3 regions of the Moritella sp. F3 genome follow, and region 3 is predicted to be linked to each of the others. Evidence: predicted binding sites of a transcription regulator. Region 3 holds the regulator's gene; each other region holds the start of a gene.

Region 1 (6,355 bases), on a different contig from region 3:
AAATCAATCGGTAGGGGTTGGCCACTAACAGGGAAGTTATCTATTGCACGTTGAGTTTGTGCGCCATAAAGCGCATTGGTTGGTACGTTGACCTCACCCATGCTATCGCGTTCGATTCGAGTATTAATCATGTTCATCACCGCTATAAGCTATGTATTAAAATAATGTTATAAAATTAAGATATGTCATTAAATAGTATAGCGAACTCTAGCCAAGATGAAGTAGGTCGATTAAGTCTGCGGAATAAGGTAAGCTGAAGTTTATTAAATATTTACCGTTGATTATGTTAAGTTAAACATGTGATTAATTTGCATAACCTCATATTGAGTAGGATAAAATAATGTCATCTTTAGACGCTGATCGTTTGTTACAAGATAAAACACTAAACGACGATAGTTATGTGGCTGCAGTTAAGCAGTTAAATGATTTAGGTATTGCGGGATTGATGACACTTGAAGCTATAGAATTCCAGACACTTGAAATTGAGGCTGTTTTAGCGAGTTGCCAGCAATTACAAACATGCTATGCAGAGATCGCGAAGGGTTTACCTACACAATTACATACTTGCTTTAACAACTCAGCAATGAGTGTCGAACAGCTTGCTGCATTGGTAAAGTTGATTGAGAGTGCGCCTGCAGACTTGTGGACATTAAGAGAAGATAGCTTTAATTGTTATGAAATGGATTTTCGTTTAGCTGAACTACAACAGCAATTAGCTATTTTAAAACCGCTGAACAAGAAACTTGCACCGTTTGTGAATATCAATACCCTAGGGTCGACAAATACCCTGCAATCGATTCAATGCTGTTTAGATAATGCGGGTATGTTCCGTTGGTTTTCTGCTAAATGGCGTGATGCTAAGCAACAAGCATTAAACCTTGCTGCACATGATCAGTTAAAGTTGGAAGATATTAAATTGTTATTTCCAGCCATGATCAAATACGTGAATACTCAGGAACGTTTCGATGCTCTGTTTTTACAAGAACCTATCTTAGCTGCTTGTCATCAGGGATTAAATACCGATGTTACGCCACTGCTCGCGATACGTGAATGGTATAAAGATATTGATTTTGTAATGGCTGAGCACTTTGTTGGTGAAACAGGACTGCTAGCTGGTTTATCCGTTATTGATAAACAAAGTGCGGATAAATTGGTTGTTGAGTACCACGCAAACTTGCTCTCGTTAATTAATAACCTAGATAATAAGATGAACAAGTTAGGATTAAGCTTTGCTGATCATCAGATGTTGCAGCAGAGTGATGCTGATTATGCCCTCGTTGTGACTGAATTAAAGTCGACTTTGTTAGATGCATTAAGTGTATTGAAGGAAAGTGGGGTAGATACTAACACTTGTCTATCTGAGCTTTGTAAAGCGCCGAACTTAAACGCTAAACAGTAATGAAATATTGTTAGGCCGATAGTTATATTGATAGGTATCGCGATTGGCTTAGTGTTTAGTTGAGTGACAGTTCGTTTTAAGAGGATTGTTTTGCTCATTAAATTTCAGGTATAAAAAAACCCTGCTCAATGAGCAAGGTTTCATTATTTGGTGCGTCCTACAAGACTTGAACTTGTGACATCTAGCATGTCGAGCTAGCGCTCTACCAACTGAGCTAAGGACGCGGAATTTGTACCATTAAAAATGGTGCTCGCTACAAGACTTGAACTTGTGACATCTAGCATGTCGAGCTAGCGCTCTACCAACTGAGCTAAGCGAGCATAATTTGGTATGTCGTTAAGACGAATCAAATACTATCCCGCATCCTTATTATCATCAAGTCTTTTTTAAACAATATCAGTATATTGCTTTAAAACTAAGCAGCAGGGTCTATATTTAAATCTTCTGCAGGGCCAAAGAATTCAAAATGCACATTTTCAGCTGGAATTTTTAGTTTAGGAGCGAAACCGTTCATTGCTTGCATGAAAGGTTTTGGACCTAAGAAATAAAACTCTACGTCACGGTCATGACCAATTTTTTCTTCCAGCATTGCTAGATTGATGAAACCAGTTGCGTCAGGCTGACATTCTGCCGTTGCATGGCTGTAAACGAAGTAAGGTTTGATGTTGTCGTTTTCAGCAGCAAGACATTTTACATGATCACGGAAGGCGTGAACTTTAGTGTTCATTGCGGCGTGAATAAAGTGAATCGGGCGGTCTGTATCTTTCAAGCTATTAAGCATGCTGATTGCTGGTGTGATACCAACACCACCAGTAACAAGTACAACAGGTTTTTTATTGTCTTTTAAGACGAAGTCACCTGCAGGTGCAAGTACACGTAATGTGTCACCAGCTTGCACTTTATTATGTAAGTGGTTAGATGCCGCGCCACCTTCTTCACGTTTAATACTAATACGTAAGTATTCTGAATTTGGTGAGTCTGAAAGACTGTATTGACGACGCGTCTCTTCACCATCAATGTTTAATACTAGACCGATAAACTGACCCGGTGTGAATGAAGACACTGGTCGGCCATCAGTTGGTGTTAGATAGAATGACGTGATATTTTCGCTCTCAGCTACTTTTGAAGTCACTTTGAAGTCACGTTCGCCACGCCAGCCGCCTTCTTTCTCTGCATTGGCGGTGTATGCCGCTTCTTCAGCTGCGATAAGCAGATCCGCTAGCTGCCAATATGCTTGTCCCCATGCTTCAATCACTGCATCTGTTGCTGCATCACCTAACACTGCTTTGATTGATTTTAATAAGCACTCGCCAACAATTGCGTATTGTTCTGGTAAAATATTCAATGACACGTGCTTGTTAACAATACGGTTCACTGCAGCTTCTAATACAGATAGGTTTTCGATGTTACCTGCATAAGCAACAAGGGCGTTTGCCAGAGCTTTAGGTTGGGCGTTACCTGCTTGGTTACTTTGGTTGAAGAAACGTTTTACTTCTGGGTATTCTCTAAACATCAAAGGATAAAAATGCGCTGTAATATCATTAGCATGAACAGAAACAGCTGGGACAGTCGCTTTGATAATATCTATAGTTTGTTGCGTTAACATAATAGCTACCTTGTATAGGTTGTGAATCGATTGTTGAGAATAATTGATCTACATCAATATTTATATTTCCTGTATTGCAGTAGCTGTGCCAACTTTACAAGCTGCTGATTATTAATACTTTTAATTTTAAATAGGCATTACCTGTTAGTTTGGTTGTATTTATGACAACGATTATGAGTTGTCATAAATACAACCAGAAGTCATTTTGACAACGATTGTGGGAATAATAAGCAAGAATTGCATGTATAAAACCGATTCAGTTCGTTTGCTTAAATGGCCAATTCACCGGTAATAAAATAGTTTATATTCTGCGTGTGGCTAGCGAATCACCTGCTAAGTCAATTAAGTAAAAAGCCGGTTTTATTATCAAGGATGATATGGAATTGGGGTCATGATAAATACTACCCCGTAGGGGACAACTTAGACATTCAAGGAAAACCATGAAATTAATCATTAGAGATGTTCAAAAAGCAGATGCGCAAGGCATCATGGATATATTGAATCCAATCATTGAGGGTGGTCTTTATACCATTCTTGATTCCACATTCTCTTTGGAAGAGGAAGAGCAATTTATTCAAGACTTCCCTGAAAGAGGTGTTTTTAATGTTGCTTCTAATGCAGAGGAATCAACCATCGTTGGATTCCAAAATGTAGAACCGTTTGCTACTTATACCCACGCTTTCGATCATGTCGGGATCATCGGTACATACGTTGATGGCAGCTACAGAAGGCAAGGTGTTGCATCGAGTTTATTTAACTCAACGTTTGAGCGGGCAAGAGCTCAAGGTTATGAAAAGCTATTTGCTTATGTGCGTGAGGATAACAAAAACGCACTCGCAACGTATTTAAAGCATGGATTTGAAGTCATTGGTACCGCCAAACGTCATGCTAAGATCAATGGCAAATACATCGATGAAGTGCTAATTGAAAAAATGCTATAAATGTTTTCCTCCCTGTTTTCTAATTGACTGATTACGTTTAATATATAAATGGATTAGTAATAATTAGTTAGGCATCAAGGAGGAGTTATATGCACCTAGCACAATTAAACATAGCGAAAGCGAAATACGCATTAGAAGCGCCAGAGATTAAAGAATTCGTTGATAATCTAGAACCGGTGAATAATACCGCAGAAACAAGTGACGGCTTTATTTGGCGTTTAAAGGACGAAAACGGTGACGCGACCAGTATTCAAGCCTTTTCCGATCCGAATATTATTGTAAATATGTCGGTTTGGCAGTCTCCTGATGCGCTTAAAAATTTCATGTTTAGAACGCACCATCGAGACTTTCTACGTCGTAAAAAGGAATGGTTCGATATTATCCCTGAGGACAGCTATGTTCTGTGGTGGGTACCTATTGGCCATATTCCAACGGTAGAGGAAGCGGTTAGTAAGTTAGAATATCTACGAAATAACGGTGATAGTCCTACTGCATTTACGTTTAAAAGTAACTTCAGCAGTGAAGAGTTTCTAGCGGACAGCGCTTAAGCCATTTGTAAATATAAGTATAGATATAGTTACCTTCTGTTATCACTAAGAGTGTCCCTGTAGACTGTCCTCTTAAATGGAATTACAACGTCATAGTACAAGGTTATTGTAGTATGGCTGCGTTTAGGAGGCCTCAGTGTCATTATTTTTTATATCCCAAGTATTAGTCGCCATCGCTATTTGTTTTGATTTGATGTCTTTTCAGTTTAAAGAGAGGCAGAAGATTGTGGCCTGTTTATTCTGTGCGGGAGTGCTTATTTCGAGTCACTTTATTCTGCTTGAACAATGGACTGCGGCGAGTTTGATGGTTATCGCAACGGTTCGTTATTTAGTAAGTATCTTTTCGACATCACCAAAATTAAAGTATTTGTTTGGTTCAGCATCGTTAATTGCGACAGTATTGACTTATTCTGGGTTGATTAGTGTTTTGAGTTTCTTGGCTTCTAGCTTTCAGACTGTAGCTGCGTTCAATAAAGATGATAAGCGGTTAAGAGAGTTAATGGTTGTGGGGACAAGTTTATGGCTAGTACACAATTACTTAATCGGCTCACCGACGGCGGTCATAATGGAAGCTCTATTTATCACGAGTAACCTAGTTGGGTATTATCGTTATTATTACAAGAAAGAGGCTGTGATATAGACGAAGATATTGTGGCTAAAGACCCTGTAATTAATTCACTGATTACAGGGGGGACTCTAAATTGACTACACCTTACAAATAGCAGCTACTGCTTTTAACCGACGCGTAGGCTCTGCCACAAATGGATTACTTTTATCCCAGGCATAACCAGCTAAAATAGAACAGATCATTTGTTTGATCTTCGGGTTAGGATTGTTGTGCAAGACAACGTCTTGGAACTCACCTGTATACCAACCTTCAACATAACAACGGAATGCGTTAACGCCTGTCATCAATGTATCGGCATATTCAGTTTGCCAATCAACAGCTTCATTGTTGAACTGTTTCACTAACAAATCAGCTGCAAGTTCAGCAGACTTCATTGCAATCGTGACGCCTGACGAGAATACTGGATCTAAAAACTCACCGGCATTCCCCAACAAAGCAAAGTTTCGCTCAAAGAGTTTAGTCACGTTGGCTGAATAACCCATGATCGTGCCACAAGGGTTAGGGTAACTAGCTTGTGAAAGTAATACTTTAAGATTGCTTTCTTCAGTTGCTAGTTGCTTTAACGCTGCAAGATGATCGTCAGGGTAATTAGCAAAGAACTCAGGTTCTCCAACCACACCAAACGAGCAGGTGCCGTTACTAAATGGAATTAACCAATACCATACTTTGCTGTCATCAGGATGTACAGAAATCAAGATCTTGTTACGATCATAGCCCTCAGTGGTAATATTATCTTCAATATGAGTAAAGATAGCGCGCCTTGGCGGTAGTGTCGAAGGCTCTTCTAGCCCGAGTAAACGCGGTAACACACGGCCAAACCCACTGGCATCAAGAATAAAATCAGCTTCTATCTCATAACTTGTTTGGTTTTCATCGAGCACTGTTAATAGCGGTTTTTCTCTGTCGATATCAATATTTTTAACTTCGTGTTGATAATGGATTGTGACGCCTTGTTGCTCTGCTGTGTCAGCAAGCAGTTTATCGAATTGACCACGTTGAACTTGGAAAGTAGTGCCTTCACCTGAAGTGTATTTATCAGTGAAATCAAACTCTGTATGTTGGCCATTAGCGTGAAAGGCAGCGCCATTTTTAAATTGAAAACCTGCCGCATTAACAGCATTAAACATATCCGCTTTTTTAAGCGATTCCATGCACGCTGGTAATAAGCTTTCGCCTATTGAAAAACGGGGGAATGTTGATTTTTCAATGATCGTTGCGTTGATGCCTTGCTTG
Region 2 (6,355 bases), on a different contig from region 3:
TGCAAGATTTATTGACTGCTCGCGATGTTGAATCTGCGGTTTTTGATGGTACTCAGCCAAACCCAACTACAGCCAATGTTGCTAGTGGCCTGGAAATATTAAATGCGCAAGCATGTGACTTTGTCATCTCGTTAGGTGGCGGTTCACCGCATGATTGCGCGAAAGGTATTGCGTTAGTTGCTGCTAATGGCGGCAATATTGCAGATTACGAAGGCGTTGATCAATCAGAAAAAGCACAGTTACCATTAGTGGCAATTAATACCACTGCGGGAACGGCTTCTGAAATGACACGTTTTTGTATTATCACGAATGAAACGACGCATATCAAAATGGCGATCGTGGATAAAAATACGACACCGTTAATGTCAGTGAATGATCCTGAACTTATGTTAGCTAAACCTGCATCATTAACTGCTGCAACGGGCATGGATGCATTGACGCATGCTATTGAAGCGTATGTATCAATTGCCGCGACACCAATTACAGATGCGGTGGCTATTAAAGCGATGGAGCTGATCCAGGCGCATTTACGCACAGCGGTAGAGCATGGCGCGAATATCGAAGCGCGTGAACAAATGGCTTATGCACAATTCATGGCTGGTATGGCATTTAACAATGCTTCACTAGGTTATGTACACGCAATGGCGCATCAGTTAGGTGGTTTCTATGACTTACCACACGGTGTATGTAATGCGGTGTTACTACCACATGTACAGGCTTATAACGCACAAGTGTGTCCTGCACGTCTACGTGATGTTGCTAAAGCGATGGGCGTTGATGTAACAGAAATGACACCAGAACAAGGTGCTGAAGCAGCGATTGCATCAATTAAAGAATTAGCGTTAGCGGTTGGTATTCCAACAGGACTTACAAGCTTAAACGTGAAAGTTGAAGATATCCCTGAGTTAGCTAAAAATGCATTGAATGATGCTTGTGGTTTTACGAATCCAAAACAAGCAACGCATGAAGAGATCTGCGCTATCTTTAATGCAGCGATGTAGGTTGCTTAAAAAGTTAACGAATAGCGAATAAAGAATAAAAGAACTCCAGTAAGGTAATGTAATTAAGCCCAGACCGCGTTTCGATATCTGGGCTTTTTTACACCTAATATTTGCCATAGTCGTAGGGTGTAACTAATAAAGTGTCGCATAATTGCTACAGTACTTGTACTAACTGGCACTCCACACTTGTTGGCCAGTACGGCTGAAGTTATAACCGCCAAGTTGGTCGCCTTTGGCTTGGATCTCCATCGACGATAACGCCTGCAGTAATTGCTGTTGCAAAGTGCGGAAGTAGATATTTTTCGGGATCACCAACTCAAACGCTTCAGTGCCGAGTGGAATGAAACCCAAGCCAAATTCGCCTGCAGTACTTTGACTGGCACAACCGACATCTGCTTCACCACGGGCAATGCACGATGCTAATTCACGTTCACTGTGACAGGTTTCTGCAGCGGTAAGCATATCGACAGTGTAAGCATGATTGTGTAACCATTCCCCCAACGCGCGCATACTACCAGCGCCTTCTTGACGAAGTGCCCAGCGCCAACGTGAAGTGAGTAATTCTTGCAAGTTTAACGACCGTGAATTAACTAAATCAGCTAGCTCTTTACTCACGACTAAGCCTTGCTGGCGTTCAAAGGCATGGATCAGTACCCAGTTTTTATGTCCTGGATATTGCTGTAATAAAGCTGGGTGGCGCAAGGCTGCTTCTTCTGCATGACCCCAATGGATCGCACATATATCCACATGGCCTTTACTGAGCATGGCTAAACCTTGGCGCGTGCCTGTTGAGGTATAACCAACCAATGCCGCGCTGCCGAGTTTCTGCGCCATCTTTCCAACAACTAATTGTAATAATGGATCGTCTGAGCCTGCGATAAGTAAGCGATCATTCAGCACGCCGTTATGGCAAGATTCGAGTAGCCATTTATCTAACATCGATTTAGGAAATAACCATTTCCCCGTGACTTTTGTTGCAGGTAAATGGCCATCGTTCGCCAGGGTGTAGACCTTTTTTTCATTCAGGTCTAAATACTCAGCCACTTGTTTTACATTCATGAACGCGGGGAAATTTTCGCTCATGCAGTTTTACCGATAGCTGCTTGCTCTTCTGCGTCAGGGCCTTTGACATCTAAGATCAAGTTCGTCATCCCGTTATACACTTGGAAACGATTACCTTTAGCACGCGCGACCATTGTAATACCTAACTTTTTCGCTAAATCGTAGCCCATTTGTGTTGCACCAGATCGTGATAACAATACTGGAATACCCATTTGCGCGACTTTAATGACCATTTCTGACGTAAGGCGGCCAGTCGTATAAAAGATCTTATCTTCACCCGTTTGGCCTTTTAACCACATTTCCCCAGCCAAAGTATCAACGGCGTTGTGGCGACCTACATCTTCAACAAACGACAGGATCTCGGTGTCTTTACATACCGCGCAACCATGCACTGCACCAGCTGCTTTATATGTTGCGTTGTGATGTGTTAAAGCTTCTAACAAACCATATAATTTTGATTGACGTAATGTCGGTTGTGGCAGTGTCACGCCTTCTAATTTTTTCATTACGTTACCGAACATAGTGCCTTGGCCACAGCCTGAGGTAACGGTTTTCTTGGTTAGCTTCTCTTCTAATCCATCGGTACTTTCACGGCTGATCACAGCTGCTGAATTTGTATCCCAATCAATAATGACAGATTCAATCGCGGCAATGTCTTCAATAAAACCTTGGTTTTTTAAATAACCTAATACCAGATCGGCAGGACGTGCGCCGAGTGTCATTACTGTCACTATCTCTACCCAGTTTAAGTAGATCGTGAGAGGGTGTTCGCAGGCGATCTCTTTGGTCATGGTATCGCCATATTCATCCATGATATCAACGGTCATGGTGTGTTCAACTGAAGAATTGGTTCTAATTATTTTTGGTAATTGCGGCATCCGAAATTCCTGCTGGTTTATATATCTATGAAGAGGTAAAGCAAAGTTCATTCCAACTTACGCTTAAGCTTCGAAGTAACTTGGGTATTACCTGTTTATTTGTCATTTCTTTCTAACTTGGTCTAAATTTTGCTGAGTAGGGGAAGATTAGGTAAAAAATTCTAAATAATTATAAAAATAGAATAAAGGAGCATGTGTGCAACTATGTGATGAAGATAAGCACCTAAATAATGGTGATGAACATAAGCGCTTAGCGAAAGACGAATCAAGCTGGCCAATCGCCTTCAGTCTTCGTTCTGAAGAAAAACAAGTTGGGCGTTGGACGACCTTGTCTTGGTCTATTGAAGATATTGCGTTGTATCAGCAAGCACCCGTGAGCATTGCAGCAGAAGAGAGTGACGATACTGTTGGTAGCACGACTTACTATGAACGAACGTTATTCTTATACCGCGACGAACGGACTGATTACCGTTTTAACTTAAGCTCACAAGACCCTCACCTATTTATTGTCTGTGAAGTGACTGACGAGCAGTTTACACCATTACTGATCACTGCTGCGCAAAGTGTTGCGAGTAGTTATATGGATGGCGACTATCAAGTGTTGCACATTCAAATGCCATTACCAGTGCAAGCTTGGATGGAAGCATTCATCGGTAGAAATGGCGAACTGATTGAATTTAAAAAGAAACGTTGTAAAGACAGAAAAGGGCGTTCAAGTGGCCAGTAACTTTTTTCAACGTTGGTCAGATCGCTCATTGGCGGCAAAAGACCCTGCAGAAACTGATTTAGTAGTAAATAAAGACGCTGTTGTCGAAACTGAAAATCAGGGCTCAGAGCTAACCCTAAAGCGCGATGCAGAGCTGGATATTGAGCATATTTCAGCCCCTACCCCTGAATCGGCTGCGGATCTAGAGTTATCGACAGGTGTTATTGATGAGCAGGTCGAAGCTGAACTCACTATCGATGATGCAGATAAGGTTACCTTTGATAGTGGTGTCGCTTCATTTTTACAGCATGGCGTTGATAAATCAGTAAAAAAAGCAGCGTTAGCGAAATTGTTTCATGCTGATGAATTCAACTATATCAGTGATATGGATGATCACACCGAGGATTTTTCTAATATTCCTAAGCTTGACGAGAGTATTGCGAAACAGCTGCGTGGTTGGGTTAAGACAGTATTGGAAGAGCCTGAAGCTGAATTGGTTGAAGACACTGAACTCGTTGAAGGAAATGAAGTATTAGCCACCACTGAAACTGAACCGGAAACGGGAGTAATAGTAGACCCTCAAATATCTGTTGATGAAACGACTCAATCTATCACGACTGATAATAGTTCGACGTCTTACGGTGGTGAAAAAAATTGCGGTAGTGAACAACAAAATCAGTTTCAGGCACAGCCTCAACAGACAAGTGAGACATAAAGGGACAAATAACCCCATTTAAATTCGGGACATTTTGTTCCATACGTAATTGTTTATAGCGACATTATGTCCCGTTTGGGAATAAGTAAACAATCCCTCTCTGACTTTAACTCTTTATAGGTCATTTTATTCCGTTAAAAGTTGGTTCGGTTATTGCTCTATTAGCTACAGTAAAATAGCTAGATTAAAAAGTACGGATATAACCGTACGCTAGAAAAGAGCCGCGGGTAATAACTCGCAGTTTAATCGACATCCTTATAGCGGTGACGAGATACAGGAATAACAATGTTAAAAAGTATTCTAGAAACATTTGTCGATAGCAATGGTCAAGCGCGTTTAAGTGCGATTGCTGGTACGACTGAATTATCTAATCTGATCCCGCCGACGGTTTCTTACGAAAGTCGTGGCAACTTATTGATTATTGGTGCTTACGATACGGTCGCTGGACTCGCACCACAATTTGCAACATTGAATTCAGTAACACTACTGGCTACGTCTGCTGCCACAGATGTAGCGCCAGCGACGAGCGATAGCAATACCAATGACAAAGTATTTTTTAGTAATGAAGTAACAATTAAAGGTTACCTTGGTGCGTTCGAAGTGAACTGCCGTGTAGCGGGTAGCTTACTGAATACTTACACCAATTTAGCGGAAGTGACGATTGGTGGTGATAGCTTCGATTTAGTGGTTGATATGAGCGCAGATAGCCTTATTCAAACCGAGATCCCCGCGCCGGGTTATTACCCTGTTGGTAGCGGTAAAGCAGCGATTGCGGATGTCATTGAAACGTTACCGGAAATGTTAGGTACCTTTGATAAACCAAAATACTTTCGTTTAAATAATGATATCTGTGCGCATTCATCGCGTGGTGTCGGCGGTTGTACACGTTGTGTTGATGCTTGTCCTGCGGGCGCGTTAACCAGTAATGGTCACGCTATCGAAATTAATCCGTTCTTATGCCAAGGCGTAGGAACATGTGCGACGGCCTGTCCAACAGAAGCGATTACTTACGCATTACCAGAGCCAGAAAAGACCCAGAATTTTATTTACCGCTTATTAAACAGCTATCAAATGGCGGGCGGCGAACAGCCAACGATCTTATTCTTTGGTAATCGTGACCAACAAACGGTTGCAGAAAAATTACCGTTATTACCATCAAATGTTATCCCTATTGCTTTAGAAGAGCTGGCGACGATTGGTGTTGATACTTGGTTTAGTGCCTTACTCTATGGTGCGCATCAAGTATTACTAGCCACTAATATCGCCTATATCCCGGCGACGATTGATCGCGTGCTTAATGATGAACTAACCATTGCCAATACCTTCTTAACTGAAATGGGTTTTGAAGCTGGGCGCATTTGTTTGTTTGATTTAGATTCGGCAGCGGATTTCGTGGCGTTTACTCAACCTGTATTACCTGTTGTTGAGAATAAGATCGCCGTAATGGATAGCGCAGTGTTAGCAGAGCAACTCGCTGGCACTAAACGTGACAAATTATTTACTGCGCTAGATAAATTATCTACCCAAAGTCCACTGCAACCGACACATTCGCTGATGCCTGAAAATGCACCTTATGGCGGCATTGAATGTAAAACTGATGACTGTACCTTGTGTATGGGGTGCGTTGCAGTGTGTCCAACGCGTGCATTACATGCTGTTGGTGACCGTCCTGGTCTACAATTTAGAGAACAAGATTGTGTGCAGTGTGGTCTCTGTGAGAAAGCCTGTCCAGAACAAGTGATAAGCCTTAAACCGGGTCTTAACTGGGACGCGGAAAGCCGTCGTAGTGCGGTGATGATCCACGAAGAAGAAGCGGCTTGTTGTTTAAGTTGTGGCAAAGCGTTTGCACCTGCATCGATGATTGCCATGTTAACGGAAAAACTTCAAGGTCACAGCCAATTTCAAGGTGATGCTATTCGCCGTTTATCTATGTGTGAAGACTGTCGTGTTCGCGATATTTTTTCAGATATGGCTGACGATCCACTCCGTCAGT
Region 3 (6,355 bases):
TTGCAGATGCACACCCATTAGTCAAAAAAGGTGCTGATTTTAGCACCTCTATTCGCGGTGGTTTTGGCGCAGTAAGAGAACTCGCAGACCTGATCTTATTAGCGAAAGGGATTTTAGACCAAGCACAAGGTACTTCGGTATGAATCGACAAAATGTAGGAATAGTAATCCTCTTTTTGTGTGCCCTTGGGATATGGCGATTTTTTTCGCCTAATGAAGAAATAACAGCACCAACATCAACCGAATATCAACCTGATTTTACTGCACAAGTTCTCCGTAGCGTTGAATTTAGCCTTGAAGGAAAAATTATACGTCGCACTTTTGCAGATAGCATGGAGCATTATGGTGAGTTAGGCATGACAATGTTCACTAACCCCGTTATCATCCTTTATGATGAAAATGCACAAGCGACGTGGAAGATCAAAGCTAAAGAAGGTAACTTTAGCAGTGAAGATGTCGCCATATTACGCGATGATGTTATCATCAAAAACATGGCTAAAAATGATTATATCGATGTCATCACAACCAGTTATTTACAATTAGAACTCGCCGAAAATTTGGTGCGTAGCGATCAATTAATTACCATTACTGGCGACTTGTTTAATCAAACAGGCATTGGCCTGGAAGGTGATTTAAAACAAGAATACATGACAATCCTTAAGCAAGTTGAAGCGATTTATACTAATGATGAAAAAATATAAAGTTTTACTGTTAACATTATTCATGAGTAATTCAGCACTCGCATTAGAGTCTGATTTCCAAGAAAATGTTGTCGTGAATGCCAAACGTCAAGAAGTGTTTATTAAAGAGAACCGCGTTATCTTTTATGATAATGTGGTGGTAACTCAAGGCACTATATTAATTCATGCTGATAAACTAACGGTATTAAGCTCTAACGGCAAAGGCACCGAAGTAATGATAGCGACGGGGAACGTAGCTACTTTTTACCAAGAACTAGATGACGGTAAAAAAATTAACGCTGAGTCTAACGAGATCCGCTATGAACTTGGCAAAAAACGCTTAACCTTGTCAAAGAATGCCCGTTTACGCCAAGCTGATAGTGAAGTTAAAGGTGACAAGATCATCTACCAAATTGATAAACAAGAAATGATAGCCGAGAGTGGCAAAAATGAATCCGATCGCGTGATCACTATTTTCACTCCTGAAGACACCAAAACTAAGTAGAGTAAGTAAATTCATATGGCGCGTTTAAAAGCATCACACTTAGCAAAAAGTTACAACAAACGTAAAGTGGTTTCAGATGTGAGTCTGGAAGTTGAATCCGGCCAAATTGTTGGCTTACTTGGGCCTAATGGCGCAGGTAAAACCACTACCTTTTACATGGTGGTTGGCTTAGTAAAGCGAGATCATGGACAAATCTTCATCGATGACCAAGAATTAACCCATGAGCCTATGCATATTCGCGCACAGCAAGGTATTGGCTACTTACCACAGGAAGCCTCTATTTTTCGCCGCTTATCAGTAACAAAAAATATCATGGCTATTTTGGAATTACGCACAGAATTAAGCCGTTTTGAACGTGAAGAAAAATTAGAAGAATTATTAGAAGAATTTCATATCACCCATATCCGCGACAGTTTAGGTATGAGCTTATCAGGTGGTGAACGCCGTCGTGTAGAGATTGCTCGCGCACTCGCTGCAGATCCGAAGTTTATCTTATTGGATGAACCATTTGCTGGCGTAGATCCAATTTCGGTTGGCGATATTAAGAAAATCATTCAGCATTTACGTGACCGCGGTTTAGGTGTGTTAATTACCGATCATAACGTACGTGAAACGCTTGATGTATGTGAACATTCATATATTGTTAGCCATGGACATTTGATCGCTTCAGGTACTTCTGAAGAAATTTTATCCAATGAAAAAGTAAAAGAAGTATATCTTGGAGATCAATTCCGACTATAGTTTGATATTGATATTTAGCCGCATTAAGGAAGAGAGAGTAGTCGTTAGATGAAGCCATCATTACAACTTAGGATGAGTCAATCTCTGGCAATGACGCCACAGTTACAACAAGCGATTCGATTATTACAACTATCGACCTTGGAGTTACAGCAAGAGATCCAAGAAGCGCTAGATAGCAATCCACTATTAGAACAAGAAGATCCTCATGAGTCGCCCGCTAACGACGCAGATAATCATAACGCGCATGATGACCACAACCATGATGCTAATAATGATGCAGCGCCGACCGATAGCAGTCAAATTGAAGTGGGCGATGCGCTTGCCAGTGAATCGATGCCCGATGAACTACCCAATGACAGTAACTGGGATGACGTTTACACCCCACAAATACAAAACCACAGTAGCGGCAGCGCCGGAATTGATGGCCTAGATCAAGTTTACCAAGGTGAAACCAGCGAAGGTTTATACGAACATTTGATGTGGCAAATGGAGCTAACCCCTTTTTCTGACATCGATCACGCGATTGCAGTCGCAATTATTGACGGTATTGATGATCACGGTTATCTCACTCAAACTTGTGAAGAGATCCTGAACAGCGTTGATATCGACCACCAAGAAGTGGACGCTAACAACGATGCCAAGATTGAATTAGACGAAGTCGAAGCGGTACTAAAACGTATTCAGCACTTTGATCCCATCGGCGTAGCAGCACGTTCACTGCAAGAATGTTTATTGATCCAACTCCAACATTTACCTAAAAATACCCCTTGGTTAAGCGAATGTCAGCAAATAATCCAATCTCATATGGATTTATTAGGCAATCGCGACTACCGTCAATTAAGCCGTAAAACAAAATTAAAAGAACCCCAGCTCAAAGAGATCATGCAATTAATTCAGAGCTTGGAACCAAGACCAGGCAATGTCATTGATCAAACAGAAGGGCTTTACGTTATACCTGACGTGTTAGTAAAGAAAAAAAATAATCAATGGGTGGTAGAGTTAAATCCTGACATTGTGCCAAGATTAAAGGTGAACAATGAATATTCTAATCTTTCGACAGGTAACCGCAACAGCAGCGATGGGCAATTTGTTCGCACCCACGTCCAAGAAGCAAAGTGGTTTATTAAAAGTTTAGAAAGTCGTAATGACACCTTACTAAAAGTGACAAAAAGTATCGTCCAGCGACAGGTTGATTTTTTTGAGTATGGTGATGAAGCCATGAAACCTATGGTACTCAACGATATTGCCGAAGAAGTTGAGATGCATGAATCCACGATATCACGTGTGACGACGCAGAAGTTTATGCATACCCCACGTGGGATCTTTGAATTGAAATTTTTCTTTTCAAGTCATGTAAGCACGGACAACGGTGGCGAATGTTCATCAACCGCTATCCGAGCATTAATTAAGAAATTGGTCGCGGCAGAAAATGCCAGCAAGCCATTAAGTGACAGCAAGATTGCTGATTTACTTGCTGATCAAGGTATCAAGGTCGCTCGACGTACTATTGCAAAGTATCGAGAAGCACTGAGCATACCGCCATCTAATCAGCGCAAGAGTCTATTATAGGACTCACCTAACCTTCATAAGGGAGACGTATATGCAAATTAATTTAACAGGTAGACATGTAGATATTACAGATTCACTGAAAGATTACGTTGATAGCAAGTTTTCCAAATTAGAACGACATTTCGATCACATAAACAATATCCACGTGATCTTAAATGTCGAAAAATTACTGCAGGTTGCAGAAGCAAAAATACATTTAAATGGGGGGGAAATTTTTGCCGTACATGAACATAACGACATGTATGCTGCAATTGATGGCTTAATGGATAAACTCGATAGGCAGGTCATTAAACACAAAGAAAAATTAATTCGCCATTAATTTTAGCCCCACAACAAATAACCTAAAGGAAAACCACTTTTCCTTTAGGTATTACTTTAAGTATTAATAACGCTGACATAATTAAAACATATCATATCCACACCAATTACGGGATAATGAGCATTCTTTTATATTGCTACAGCTTTAAAATTAGCAACCTAATTTTAGCTATGGTAACGATATATTCGCTGCGCAGATATGGGGACAGAACATGAAATTAATAATCGTCAGCGGCCAATCAGGATCCGGTAAATCAATTGCTTTACGGGTACTTGAAGACTTAGGCTACTATTGTGTAGACAACCTACCTGTTACCTTGCTCCCACAGCTACTACAAACCTTAAATGAAAAAACTGAAAAAGTGGCTGTCAGTATCGATGTACGTAACCTCCCAACTGACAAAAAAGAATTAAATGACATTATTACGGCGCTAAAAGCCAGCACCGACCTAACCAGTTTATTCCTCGATACCAATAAAGCTGTACTTATTAAGCGCTACAGCGAGACGAGACGACTACATCCATTAACCAAAGATGAGTTATCGCTATCTCAAGCAATTGAAATAGAGGAAAAACGCTTACGCCCTATCGCCTTGCATGCTGATTTGAAAATCGATACCACCGAGCTCAATATTCATGAGCTGAGCGAGCAAATCAAAGAACGTATTCTAGGTAAGAAAAATAATCAATTGGTGTTGGTCTTCCAATCATTTGGTTTCAAACATGGCCTACCAATGGATGCTGACTATGTATTCGACGTGCGATTTTTACCTAACCCACACTGGATCCCAGAATTAAAACCGTATACAGGTCTGGATGAACCGGTGATTAGTTACCTCAGCCAACAACCAGAAGTAATGAGTTTTGCACTGCAAATCGAAAATTTATTAACGACCTGGTTACCGCTGTTAGAAAAAAATAATCGCAGCTATGTCACTGTTGCAATTGGCTGTACTGGCGGCCAACACCGTTCTGTCTTTATTGCAGAGCAGCTAGCGAAATACTTTAAACTGCAAGATCGAATCGTGCAAACCCGTCACCAGACATTAGAAAAAAACAAACACAAGATCAGCTAAGCACTACCTTAGCCAACGTATTATCAATACCATATAATGAATTATGATATTTTATGTAAATGCTGATTATAAATACAGATTAAGCTAGAATTGTCCGCATCAGCGGGCAAGGTCTTGCACAAGAATAATAAGAATGGGGACGACATATGCTAGAACAAATGGAGCATGACAGTACACACCTGCGTTTAAGTGAAATGAATGAAGCGCTCGACAGCGGTATGTTTGTTCACGTAAAACGAATGCTCAACCAAACGCCCCCTTGTGATATTGCATTATTACTCGAATCATCACCACCAGCTGGCCGTAAAGTCTTGTGGCGGTTAACCGACTCTGAAATGCAAGGTGAGATCCTTGACGAGCTAAATGAAGACGCCAAGACCAGCATTCTAAAACTGATGGATACTGAATCACTGGTTGCTGCAACGGAAGGTTTGGATACCGATGACCTCGCCAATATTCTCCGCAGTCTACCCGATAGCATCTATCAAGAAGTTATCACGCAAATGGACACTCAAGATCGCCATCGTCTAGAAGCTGCTATGGCCTATCCAGAAGATACTGCCGGCAGCATCATGGATACGGACACCATTACTTTACGTCCTGATGTCACTGTTGATGTGATCTTACGTTATATTCGTTTGCGTGGAGAATTACCTGAAGCCACTGATACGTTATACGTTGTCGATAAAGATGACCGATTAATTGGCGATGTACCTTTAGCCATGCTACTCACGACAGATCCCAACAGTGTTATTAGCACCATCATGGATCGTCAAGCTGAAACCTTACCAGCCACGATGGATACTTCTGAAGTAGCCAAACTGTTTGAGCGTCATGATTGGATCTCAGCCCCCGTACTTGATGACTCAGGGAAATTACTCGGTCGTATTACCATTGATGACGTGGTTGATATTATCCGTGAAAATGCCGAGCATGACATGATGGGTATGGCCGGTATGGATGATGACGAGGATACTTTTGCTCCCGTTATCCAAAGTACCAAGCGTCGTACACTCTGGCTTGGGGTTAATTTAATCGCGGCACTCACAGCCGCATCCGTCTCGAATATGTTTGAAGCAACTTTAGAACAGCTAGCAACATTGGCTATTTTGATGACCATTGTCCCTAGCATGGGTGGCATAGCTGGTAATCAAACACTTGCACTGGTTATCCGTGGTATGGCGGTTGGCCATATTAGTGATGAGAATAGTCGCTGGTTAATTGGTAAAGAAGCCATGGTAGGGGCACTGAATGGCGCTATCTGGGCCATCTCTATCGCTATTATCGTGTCATTATGGAAAGGCGACCCATCTCTTGGCCTGATCATTGGTGGCGCGATGTTTATTAATATGTCGATGGGCGGATTGGCTGGCGTCGTGATCCCCCTGGTGATGAAAAAATACAATATCGACCCGGCATTGGCAGGCGGTATGGCATTAACAACGGTTACCGATGTAGTTGGTCTAT

The links. Region 3 encodes sigma-54, which starts transcription at its own class of promoters, with help from an activator protein. Its sites were predicted from a motif close to GTTGGCACGNNNNTNGNNT; they were not measured.
Region 1: a site for sigma-54 is predicted at 3,080-3,098, ahead of hmpA (NO-inducible flavohemoprotein). Genes of this name have one in related genera too.
Region 2: a site for sigma-54 is predicted at 2,980-2,998, ahead of JFU56_RS05820 (formate dehydrogenase accessory sulfurtransferase FdhD). Genes of this name have one in related genera too.

What each region holds. Positions count from the first base shown of each region.
Region 1 covers NZ_BLRL01000014.1:56,668-63,022, forward strand. Annotated here, with positions in the region: gene JFU56_RS18505 (lyase family protein) at 1-131, opposite strand, end outside; gene JFU56_RS18510 (hypothetical protein) at 341-1,399, shown strand; tRNA gene JFU56_RS18515 (tRNA-Val) at 1,548-1,623, opposite strand; tRNA gene JFU56_RS18520 (tRNA-Val) at 1,644-1,719, opposite strand; gene hmpA (NO-inducible flavohemoprotein) at 1,815-3,005, opposite strand; gene JFU56_RS18530 (GNAT family N-acetyltransferase) at 3,446-3,946, shown strand; gene JFU56_RS18535 (DUF3291 domain-containing protein) at 4,036-4,494, shown strand; gene JFU56_RS18540 (YgjV family protein) at 4,631-5,134, shown strand; gene JFU56_RS18545 (NAD(P)/FAD-dependent oxidoreductase) at 5,200-6,355, opposite strand, start outside.
Region 2 covers NZ_BLRL01000002.1:607,104-613,458, reverse strand. Annotated here, with positions in the region: gene yiaY (L-threonine dehydrogenase) at 1-1,001, shown strand, start outside; gene JFU56_RS05825 (helix-turn-helix transcriptional regulator) at 1,170-2,084, opposite strand; gene JFU56_RS05820 (formate dehydrogenase accessory sulfurtransferase FdhD) at 2,081-2,941, opposite strand; gene JFU56_RS05815 (DUF3305 domain-containing protein) at 3,138-3,668, shown strand; gene JFU56_RS05810 (DUF3306 domain-containing protein) at 3,658-4,362, shown strand; gene JFU56_RS05805 (4Fe-4S dicluster domain-containing protein) at 4,648-6,355, shown strand, end outside.
Region 3 covers NZ_BLRL01000009.1:117,916-124,270, forward strand. Annotated here, with positions in the region: gene kdsC (3-deoxy-manno-octulosonate-8-phosphatase KdsC) at 1-143, shown strand, start outside; gene lptC (LPS export ABC transporter periplasmic protein LptC) at 140-700, shown strand; gene lptA (lipopolysaccharide transport periplasmic protein LptA) at 723-1,184, shown strand; gene lptB (LPS export ABC transporter ATP-binding protein) at 1,200-1,925, shown strand; gene JFU56_RS15345 (RNA polymerase factor sigma-54) at 1,974-3,494, shown strand; gene hpf (ribosome hibernation promoting factor) at 3,526-3,813, shown strand; gene rapZ (RNase adapter RapZ) at 4,025-4,888, shown strand; gene mgtE (magnesium transporter) at 5,035-6,355, shown strand, end outside.